3 regions of the Burkholderia sp. AU33423 genome follow, and region 3 is predicted to be linked to each of the others. Evidence: predicted binding sites of a transcription regulator. Region 3 holds the regulator's gene; each other region holds the start of a gene.
The links. The regulator FliA, encoded in region 3, starts transcription of late flagellar genes. The targets are predictions, from matches to a motif close to CTAAAGTTTNNNNNNNNNNNGCCGNTA.

Region 1 (3,270 bases), on a different contig from region 3:
GCTGACGCCGAGCCGCATCGGGCGCCCCTCGAATTCGAACGGTTCGCCGACCTGGTGCGCGAGCCGCGTGCTTTGCGCATGCGCATCGTCGCGGTTGCCGATGTTCGGCAGGATCACCGCGAATTCGTCGCCGCCGATGCGCGCGACCGTGTCCGAGCGCCGTACCGCCCGCTGCATCCGCGTGGCGATCTCGCGCAGCGCCGCGTCGCCCGCGCGGTGGCCGAACCCGTCGTTGATCGGCTTCAGCCCGTCCATGTCGATGTTGAGGATGCCGAGCCGGCCGTTCGCGCGCAGCGTCGTGTGCATCGACTGCCGCAGGCGGTCGTAGAACAGCGCGCGGTTCGGCAGGCCCGTGAGCGCGTCGTGCGTCGCGCGCAGGTACAGTTCGTTCGCCTCGTTGCGCGCCGCGTGGAACATCGCGGCGGCGATCAGGTCGGCCGTCAGCCGCAGCGTGGCCGCGTCGGCCTGCGAAAAGCCGTCGACTTCCGGCGACATCACCTTCAGCACGCCAACCGTCGTATCGGCATGGGTGAGCGGCATCACGAGCATCGAGCGCAGGCCGACCCGCCGGCAGGCGTCGCGATCGACTCGGGGGTCGGTTTCCGAATCGATGCAGTGCAGCAACGCGCCTTGCTGCACGCACAGGCCCGACAGGCTGCCCGAGCGCCGCAGACGCAGGCCGAGCATCCCGGCGGCCGTGCCCGACGCGGCGCGGTACACCATGTCGTCGCCCTCGGCGAATTCGACCGCGGCGGCGCTCGCGCCGGTGAGCTGCGGCACCTGCTCCGCCACATAGGCCATCACGCTGCCGAGATCGAGACCGAGCTTCGCGATCTCGGTCTGCGCGGCGATGATGCGCAGCAGCGTATCGGGGGACGGAGTGGCGGTGTCGACGATTTGATTCAATTCAGTTTTTCCGTGAAAGAAAGCACGTCCGGCGGCCCGGGAATGCGGTAGCATACGCGCCGCCTCGCGGCCGCGCGTTCCGGCGGGGCGGTCTGCAACGGACCGCCGCCGGCCGGCCGGTCCGCGCCGGCAGTATGCCGTTCGGCCTGTCGGGCGACAACGGCGCAATTCTTACCATTCATCCCTCTCGCGCAGCATTTCCGACCGGATTGAGGTTTTTTTCGCTTCAATGTCGCTAATCGGGGTGAGTTTTGGCTTGTTTTTGAGATAGTGTGACGAATGGGCGTGTGCCGGTGCCAGGCGCGCGCAGCACGATGACGCGCGATTAAAGAATCGCCGCATCGTTTCGATAAGTGAATCAGGTCAGTTTGATACATATGAGGGGAAGCAGTGGGGATGTTCACTCACGGGCATAGCTGCTTTGCGTGCATCGATTTCGATACGACGGACGACCGGATGATCCAGATGAAACGGGGTGCCGCATGAAGCCGGCCGTGTCGCCGCTCGTCCTCTCGGCCGCGATGGCCGGCGCTTTGCATGCCGCCGCGCTGTCGGCCGCGCCGATGCCGGCCGTGCCGGTCGCCGCCGCGTCCGGCGCTGCGCCGGCGCCGGTGCCCGCGACCGTGCCCGCGGCGGCCGGCGCGAGCGCAGCCGGCCTGCCGGCGACGACGGTACACCTGCCGTTCGCGTCGCTCGGCGCGTTCGATCCGCTGCGCCTGCGCGGCGCCGACGACGCCCGCACGATCAACGCGGGCGTGCGGCTCGACCGCGTGGTCACCGGCGCGCGGCTGCGCCTGACCTACGCATATTCGCCGTCGCTGGTGTTCCCGATGTCGCACCTGAAGGTGTCGGTGAACGGCGAGGTCATCGCGACCGTCCCGTTCGATGCCGCGCAGGCAGGCCGCACGGTCACGCAAGAGATCCCGATCGATCCGCGCTACTTCTCGGATTTCAACCAGATCGGCCTGCGCCTGATCGCGCACTACACGCTCGACCATTGCGAGGATCCGGCCAACTCGGCGCTGTGGGCCGACGTGAGCCCGAAGAGCGAGCTGATCCTCGACGAATCGCCGGTTCGCCTGCCGAACGATCTCGCGCTGCTGCCCGCGCCGTTCTTCGACCGGCGCGACAACGGCCGCGTGCGGCTGCCGTTCGTGCTGCCGGCGTCGCCCGATTCAGCGACGCTGCGCAGCGCGGGCGTGCTCGCGTCGTGGTTCGGCGCGCTGGCCGACTACCGGCATGCGCGCTTCCCGGTGTCCTCCGGGCTGCCGGCCGACGACCAGGCGGTGGTGATCGGCACGGCCGCGACGCTGCCGGCCGGCCTCGCGCTGCCGTCGATCAACGGTCCGCTGCTCGCCGTGGCCGACAACCCGGCCGCGCCGGGGCGCAAGCTGCTGGTCGTCACGGGCCGCACGGCGGCCGAGGTCGACGATGCGGTCGCGACGCTCGTGCTGGGCCGCGCGGCGCTGTCGGGGCCGTCGGCGACGGTCGCGCACGTCGATCTCGGCGCGCCGCGCAAACCGTACGACGCGCCGCGCTGGCTGCCGGTGAACCGGCCGATCACGTTCCGCGAGCTCGTATCCGATACGCGCGAGCTGGAAGTGCGCGGCACGTCGCCCGACGCCATTCGCCTGAACCTCCGTGTGCCGTCCGACCTGCATTCGTGGAACGGCGCGGGCGTGCCGATCGCGCTGCGCTACCGCTACACGGCGCCGACGGTGCAGGACAACTCGACGCTCGCCGTCGAGATCAACGACCAGCTCGTGAAGTCGTACCGGCTCGGGCCGGCCCATGCCGAGGATGCGCACGGCCGCATGCAGCTGCCGTTGCTGTCGGTGCCGGAAGGGCGCGTGACGAGCGACGTCGACATCCCGGCGTTCCGGGTCGGCAGCGGCAACCAGCTGCAGTTCCGCTTCACGCTCGATTCGCAGAAGACGGGCCTGTGCTCGAGCACGGCGACCGAGCCGCAGCGTGCGGCGATCGATCCCGATTCGACGATCGACTTCTCGCACTTCGTCCATTACGCGCAGTTGCCGAACCTCGCGTTCTTCGCGAACAGCGGCTTCCCGTTCACGCGCTTCGCCGACCTGTCGCAGACGGCCGTCGTGATGCCCGACCGGCCGTCGCCGCAGGAGCTCGAGGCCTACCTGACGATGCTCGGCCACATGGGCGAATGGACCGGCTTCCCGGCGCTGCGTGTGCAGGTGGCGCGGCCCGGCGACGTCGCCGCGCTGTCGGGCAGCAAGGACCTGCTCGTGATCGACGGCTCGCCCACGTCGCCGCTGCTCGCGCACTGGCGCTCGGCGCTGCCGCTCGTGATCGGCGAGCAGGGTGGCGCGGGCGGCGAAGGCGCCGCGCGCGTCG
Region 2 (3,270 bases), on a different contig from region 3:
CTGTAGAACATGTTCTTCCACTGCGTGATGCCGTCCGCCCACCAGTAGCCGGACACGCGATACCAGTCGCCGCCGGCGGGGTTGAGTGCCCATTCGTACGTCGCGGCCGGCTTCAGCGGGTCCGCGTCGATCCGGTACCAGCAGCGCAGGTACGTGTAGGTGTCGGACCCGCGGCGGGACGCGCGCGGCGTGGCGCCCGGCGGGCTCGATGCGGCCGGCGGCGCGATGTCGGGGCCGGCTGGAGACAGCGCCATGTCGCCCGTCGGCGTGGGCAGCGGCGCGGGGCCGGCGGCCTGCGCGGCGGGGAGCGTCAGGGCGGCGCCCAGCGTGGCGACAGCGGACACGGCAGCGACGCGGGATGAAAACGGAATGCGGAAATATGGCATGCGGCCCTCTTCTGATTGTTGTGACGGGACGGCGCGCGGCTGCGCGACCGTGTATCGGAAGGGACCGTGGGTGCCGGGCTCGGGCCCGGTCTGTCGAAACGTGACGTGCCGCGAACGGCGGGGGGGAGTACGGTGGCGGCGCTGCCGCCGGTCGGTCAGTCAGTGCTTCAGCGCGTGAGGGCCGACACGCGCCCGTCGGGGCCGTAGACGCCGGCCGGCGCGGGCGCCGAGCGCAGTACCGCGAGCGCGCGCTCGTTGTAGTCCATCCGGATCCGGATCAGCATCCCGTTGTTCGCATTGGCCTGGCGCGCGCGTTCGGCGGCCTGTTGCAGCAACTGCCAGCGGCCGGCGAGGCGGGCATCGCGCTCGGCGGCCTGGTCCATCCCCTTCTTGCCGGCCGGAAAGCCGAGTGCGGAAAGCTGCGTATCGCGCGTGCGTTCGAGCTGCGCGAGCCGGTCGATCAGCTCGCTTTTCTTCTCGACGATCCCGGGCAGCATCTCGAGCGGCTGCGCCGTCGTCAGCGCCTTTTCCTCGTACGCGAGCAGGGACGCGAACGCCTCGACCGTCGCGTGTTCGTCGTTGACCGTGGCCAGCAGCTCTTCTCTCATCGCGTCATGCTCGTCGCGCCGGCGCGGGTAGCGCCGGCAAACCCGGGGGGCCGGCCTCGCGAGGCCGGCTTCAGTTGCCCGGGCGCTGCTGCTGCAGCAGCTCTCGGGCGGTATTCAATACGCCGTCGGCGATCTTGTTCGCGTCGATCGTCAGCGTGCCGTTGTTCAGCGCGTCCTTGATCGACTGGACCAGGCCCGTGTCGATATCGCCGTTGCCGGACGCGGATACCGAGCGCAACCGGCCGGACAGACCCGACAGGTTCACGCTCATGTCACCGCCGGTCGACCCCGCATCGGCCGCCTGCGCGGACGAAGACGAGGCCGTGCCGGATTGCGCACGGGTCGCGCCGTTGCCGGTCGGCGCCAGGGGGCTCGGGTTCGGAGTGGAATCGATCTTCACGATGGGTTTCCTGTTCGGTTTGACCCAGATAACGGCCGGGTCGGCCCGAACTTTAGCATCGCGAGCCCGAAATGGCCCGAATAAACAATTCTTTACATTCTTGCCGCGAGATCCGTCCCTATAGCGGAATTTCCACGGTGCCGGCGTCCTTGACGATCGCCGTGACGATCTGGCCCGCCGCCATCCGCACCCGTACCGACTGGCCGGGCGCCGCGTTCGCCAGCGCGCTGCCCTCGGCCGAAATCGTGAATCCGGGCCCGGCCGCGACGACCCGCACTGTCTGGCCGGCCGACACCGACGCCGCGCTCTTCAGCAGGTCCTGCCGCAGCGGCAGCCCGGCCGAGATGCGCGCGAGCGCGGTCGCGCCGATCGCCTGCGCCGGATCGGTGATCACCGCGAGCGGCAGCACCGTCAGGTCGCCGTCGCGGGCGACCAGGTCGGCCGCGGAAAGCGGCTCGCCGGGCGCGATCTGGCGCGCGGCGACGTAGTAGGTGGCCTGCACGGTGACTTTCGCCTGCAGGTAGACGGTCCACGGCCGCTCGCCCGCGCAGCGCACGCCGACCGTCGTGCGGCCCCACAGGCGCGCGCCGGTCGGCATGAACGGTTCGAGCGTCGTGCACGCGGCGAGCCCGCGCGGAAACGCGGTCGTGACCGTCGTGGTGGTCTTGCCGGGCAGGCCCGCGACCTGCTGCTGCAGGAACGCGAGGGCCGTGCGGCGGATCGACTCGGGATCCTGCTGGCCGGGCGGCGTCGCGGGCTGGGTCGCGTTGGCGGCATTGGCCGCCGGGGCCGGGTTCGCGGAAACCGGGACGGCGCGCGGCGCGGGTGCGGCGCGGGCCGCCGCCAGGCGTGCGGCCATGGCCGGCTGCGGGGCCGGCCGTACGGGATTCGATGCGGGTTCGGCCGTGCCGGCGACGACCGTCGCGATCGCGTTCGGATCGGCGGCGCGTGGCGCGCCATATCCGGTTTCGGCGTTCATGCGGGCGGCTGCATAAACAGCGCGCGGCGCCGGGGCTGGCGCAGGCGCAGGCGCCGGGACGGTCGTCACGACCATCGTGCCAGCCGGTTGCGCCGCGTAGCCGGTGCCGGACGCGCCGGCGGCGGCAGCCGCACCCGCACCCGCGCCGCTCGCGGCACGACCCGTGTCCGGCGCCAGGCCCGAAGCCGGCGCCATCGCCGCATTCCCGCCGAACTGCCCGCCGCTCGCCGCATTGGCGTGCGCGAGCGCGGTTTCGGCCGTCTCGCCGCGCCCCGGAATCACGATCATCGCGTCGTCCGCGTGCGCGGCCGGGGCGGCGATCCACAGCGCCGACAGCGCCGCGGCGAGCGCAAACGCACGCCGGACGTGCGTGAGCCGCCCGTTCCTTCCGCGAAGTGCGCTGCCAGTCATCGCCGTATCCCCGATCCGTTGCTCCGCTTCGCATTCTAGGGAGCGGGGCGGTCGCGCAAACGATGAATAGAGGGGGCCTTTGCCGCGTTATTCGCCCGATTGCCGGTTGCGTCCGACGCCTACCATCGCTGTCATGGAAAAAAGCCTCTCGCGTCGCCATCCGGCGTGAGGGGCGTGCAGCGCTTCATACGGAGAGACGCACACATGCTGGACAAACTCGATGCGGAATTCGCGTTCGGCCGACAGGCGCTGGACGTGCGCGCCTACCGGCAGGAACTGCTGTCGTCGAACATCGCGAACTCCGACACGCCCGGCTACCAGGCCCGCGACGTCGATTTCGCGTCGACGCTCGCGCGCTCGCTGAAGCAGGCAGGCGGCGGCCTCGCGCCGAGCAACGCGGCGCAACTGCCGATGGCACAGCCGGCCGGCGTGACGAACGGGATGTCGATGGTGTCGACGGCGGCGGGCCACATGGCCGGCACCGCG
Region 3 (3,270 bases):
CAGCGATTCACGGCAGCCGTACAGGTTGTCGAACTTCGACTTCGTGACCGAATCGTTCACGTTGAACGCCGGGAACGGCAGGCGGCCGTCCTTTTCCATCTGGTACAGGCGGTGCACGCCGGTCGTGGTTTCTTCGGTCACGCCCTTGATGTGCGCGAGGCGCGTCGAGTACCAGGTCGGGTCCGCGTCGAGGTGCTGCGCGATCGACTTGTACAGCGCGACTTCTTCCTCGTTGGTCGGCTTAGCGATCACCGAACGGTCCTTCTCGGCCTTCGCGCCGAGGATCAGCAGCAGCGTTGCGTCGCCGCCGTCGTCCAGGATCATGTTCGCGAATTCACCGTTCGGCCATTCGAAGATGCGGTGCGAGAACTCCCAGTATTCGTCGAGCGATTCGCCCTTGAACGCGAACACCGGCGTGCCGGCTTCGACGATCGCGGCAGCGGCGTGGTCCTGCGTCGAGAAGATGTTGCACGAGGCCCAGCGGACGTCCGCGCCGAGCGCCTTCAGCGTCTCGATCAGCACGCCCGTCTGGATCGTCATGTGCAGCGAACCGGCAATGCGCGCGCCCTTCAGCGGTTGCTGTGCCTTGTATTCGTCACGGATCTGCACGAGGCCCGGCATTTCGGTCTCGGCGATGTTCAGTTCCTTGCGGCCCCAGCCGGCCAGCGCCATGTCGGCGACGACGTAATCGTTGGTAGCTTTGGAATCGATAATGGCGTTCATCACGCCCTCCTTTCTAAAAAGTTTCTAGATTGGTGACGTGAGCGCCGTTCAGGAAGCGGGGCCGACGCGGTTGTGCCGCACGACTGCTTGGTGAAGCCTTCCGAGCCTGGCGGACACAGGAGGTCCGTCGCAACGCTCCTCGGAAAGCGGAGAGGATTGTAGCAAATCGGCGCGCGGAATGCGCAAGCATGCACACATACGGCGCGCACCCGGCACCAGCGCGCGGCGCCGGCGCGCGCGGCCGTCAGGAAAGGGTCAGGACTCCGCGCCGACCCACGCCTGTTCGCGCAGCCGTGCGCGCAGGCGCGCGACCGCCTGGCTGTGCAGCTGGCACACGCGCGATTCGCTCACTTCGAGCACCGCGCCGATCTCGCGCAGATTCAGACCCCGTTCGTAGTACAGCGACATCAGCAGCTTCTCGCGCTCCGGCAGCCGCTCGATCGCCTCGACGAGCGCTTCGCGCAGGTGCTCGTCGAGCAGCGCCGACAGCGGATCGGTGTGATCGACGCGGTAGCGGTCGAGGAACGGTTCGTCGTCGGCCGCGCGGTCGAAATCCTCGTAATAGATCAGCTGGCTGCCGTGCAGGTCCTGCAGCATCCCCTGGTATTCGTCGAGCGGCATGTTCAGGTGCTGCGCGATCTCGGTCTCGCTCGCCGAGCGGCCAAGATGCTGCTCGACCTGGTGCACCGCGTGCTCGACCTCGCGCGACGTCTTGCGCAGGCTGCGCGGCAGCCAGTCGTTGCTGCGCAGCTCGTCGAGCATCGCGCCGCGGATACGCTGCGTCGCGTAGGTCTCGAACTGCGCGCCCTGGTCCTCCTTGTAGCGGCCGGCCGCGTCCATCAGGCCGATCATGCCGGCCTGGATCAGGTCGTCGAGGTCGACGCTCGCCGGCATCTTCGCGACGAGCTGCAGCCCGAGGCGTCGCACGAGCGGCGCATATTGCGCGAGCACGTCGGCCTGGGACATCTTTCCTTGAGCGTTGTACATCATGGCTCTCTCCTTCCGGTGGCGCTCATGCGGCGTGGGCCGCCCCCGCCTCATACGACGGCTTGCCGCCCGCGTGCACGGCGCGGCCCGCACCCGGACGCGGGCGCATCGGCCAGTACAGCAGGTCGGCGGCAATCTGCCGGTAATCGCGCGCGGCGGCCGACGACGGGAACGCGTCGACCGCGGCACGCGTCAGTTCGCGCGCATGCTCGACGAGCGGATCGGCGCTCACGCAGCCCGCGTCGGCGATCGACACCGTCAGGTAGCGGCTCGCGACGCCCGCGAGGTTGTCGAACGCCGTCTTCGCGTCCGCGTGGCTGCCGACGTGATTGGTCAGCACGCGGAACTGCGCGAACGCGTGCGCAAAATGCAGCCGCTTCATGCACGCATACGCCTCGGTGATCGCCTGCGCGGCGACCCGCGTGACGACCAGCACGTCGTGCGCTTCGCGTGCGAGCGCCGAGAACGAACCGTCGGCGCCGAGCTGCGCGTCGACGAGGACGATGTCGGCCGGCCCGTCGATGAAATCGCTCAGCTGCGCGTCGGTGTAGCCGGTGCGCGCGAGCCGCGCCGCGGCGCACAGGCCGAAGCCGGCCGCGACCCGCGCGCGCTCGCCGTCGCGCAGCCACGCGCCCGCCAGCGTCGCGCTGGCCGAATGCACGTCGGCACGCTCGTCGACGACGAGCACATCCTTGCCGAGCGACGCGAGCGCCGCCGCCAGGTTCACGACGGTGGACGTGCAGCCGACACCCGCCGGCCCGCCCGCCACCGCGACGATGCGTGACGCGCGCCCGGCCAGCAGGCGCCGCAGCCCTTCGGCCTGGTCGATGATTTGTTTATCCAAATCGCACCTCGTGCAGCTCGGCGGTGGAACGTGCGGTCAGTGCGGAAAGCAGCGTCGGCATGTCCTCGTCTTGCGGCACGAAGGGCGAGCCGTCGCGCGGTACACAGAACGCGCTCTTCAGCAGGAATTTGGTCGACGCGACGTACAGGTTCTCCGGCACTTTCTGGCCGGTCGACACGTAATGGATCGGCAGCTTGTAGCGGATCACCGTGTCGAGCACGCCGCCGAGGTGGGTCGCCTCGTCGAGCTTCGTGAGGATGCAGCCGGCCAGGTCCGGGTGCTCGCCCGCGCTGCGGTACGCCTGCACGACTTCGTTGAGCGTGTCGCCGTGGCTGGTCGCGTTGAGCAGCAGCAGGCGCTGCACCGGCGCATTCGCCCCGTGCAGCATCGCGATCTGGTCGGATACCGCGCGGTCGCGCTGGCTCATGCCGATCGTGTCGATCAGCACGATGTGCTTGTTGCGCAGCTCGGACAGCGCGAGCGCGAGGTCGCCCGCATCCTTCACCGCGTGCACGGGCACGCCGAGGATCTTGCCGAAGATGCGCAGCTGCTCGTGGCCGCCGATCCGGTAGCTGTCGGTGGTCAGCAGCGCGACCTTGCTCGCGCCGAAGCGCATCACGCAGCGTGCGGCCAGCTTCGCGGTGGTGGTCGTCTTGCCGACGCCCGTCGGCCCCATCAGCGCGAACACGCCGCCGCGCTCCATCAGCGCATCTTCG

Region 1: the regulator FliA is predicted to act here: its motif matches at 1,232-1,258, upstream of bcsB (cellulose biosynthesis cyclic di-GMP-binding regulatory protein BcsB).
Region 2: the regulator FliA is predicted to act here: its motif matches at 1,424-1,450, upstream of flgM (flagellar biosynthesis anti-sigma factor FlgM).

What each region holds. Positions count from the first base shown of each region.
Region 1 is NZ_NKFH01000004.1:1,000,102-1,003,371, forward strand. It holds gene CFB50_RS07340 (sensor domain-containing diguanylate cyclase) at 1-906, opposite strand, end outside; gene bcsB (cellulose biosynthesis cyclic di-GMP-binding regulatory protein BcsB) at 1,389-3,270, shown strand, end outside.
Region 2 is NZ_NKFH01000005.1:915,756-919,025, reverse strand. It holds gene CFB50_RS16815 (SGNH/GDSL hydrolase family protein) at 1-386, opposite strand, end outside; gene CFB50_RS16810 (flagella synthesis protein FlgN) at 554-994, opposite strand; gene flgM (flagellar biosynthesis anti-sigma factor FlgM) at 1,065-1,394, opposite strand; gene flgA (flagellar basal body P-ring formation chaperone FlgA) at 1,513-2,784, opposite strand; gene flgB (flagellar basal body rod protein FlgB) at 2,989-3,270, shown strand, end outside.
Region 3 is NZ_NKFH01000002.1:241,578-244,847, reverse strand. It holds gene ahcY (adenosylhomocysteinase) at 1-723, opposite strand, end outside; S-adenosyl-L-homocysteine riboswitch at 756-870, opposite strand; gene CFB50_RS01175 (RNA polymerase sigma factor FliA) at 979-1,713, opposite strand; gene CFB50_RS01170 (nucleotide-binding protein) at 1,736-2,554, opposite strand; gene flhF (flagellar biosynthesis protein FlhF) at 2,547-3,270, opposite strand, start outside.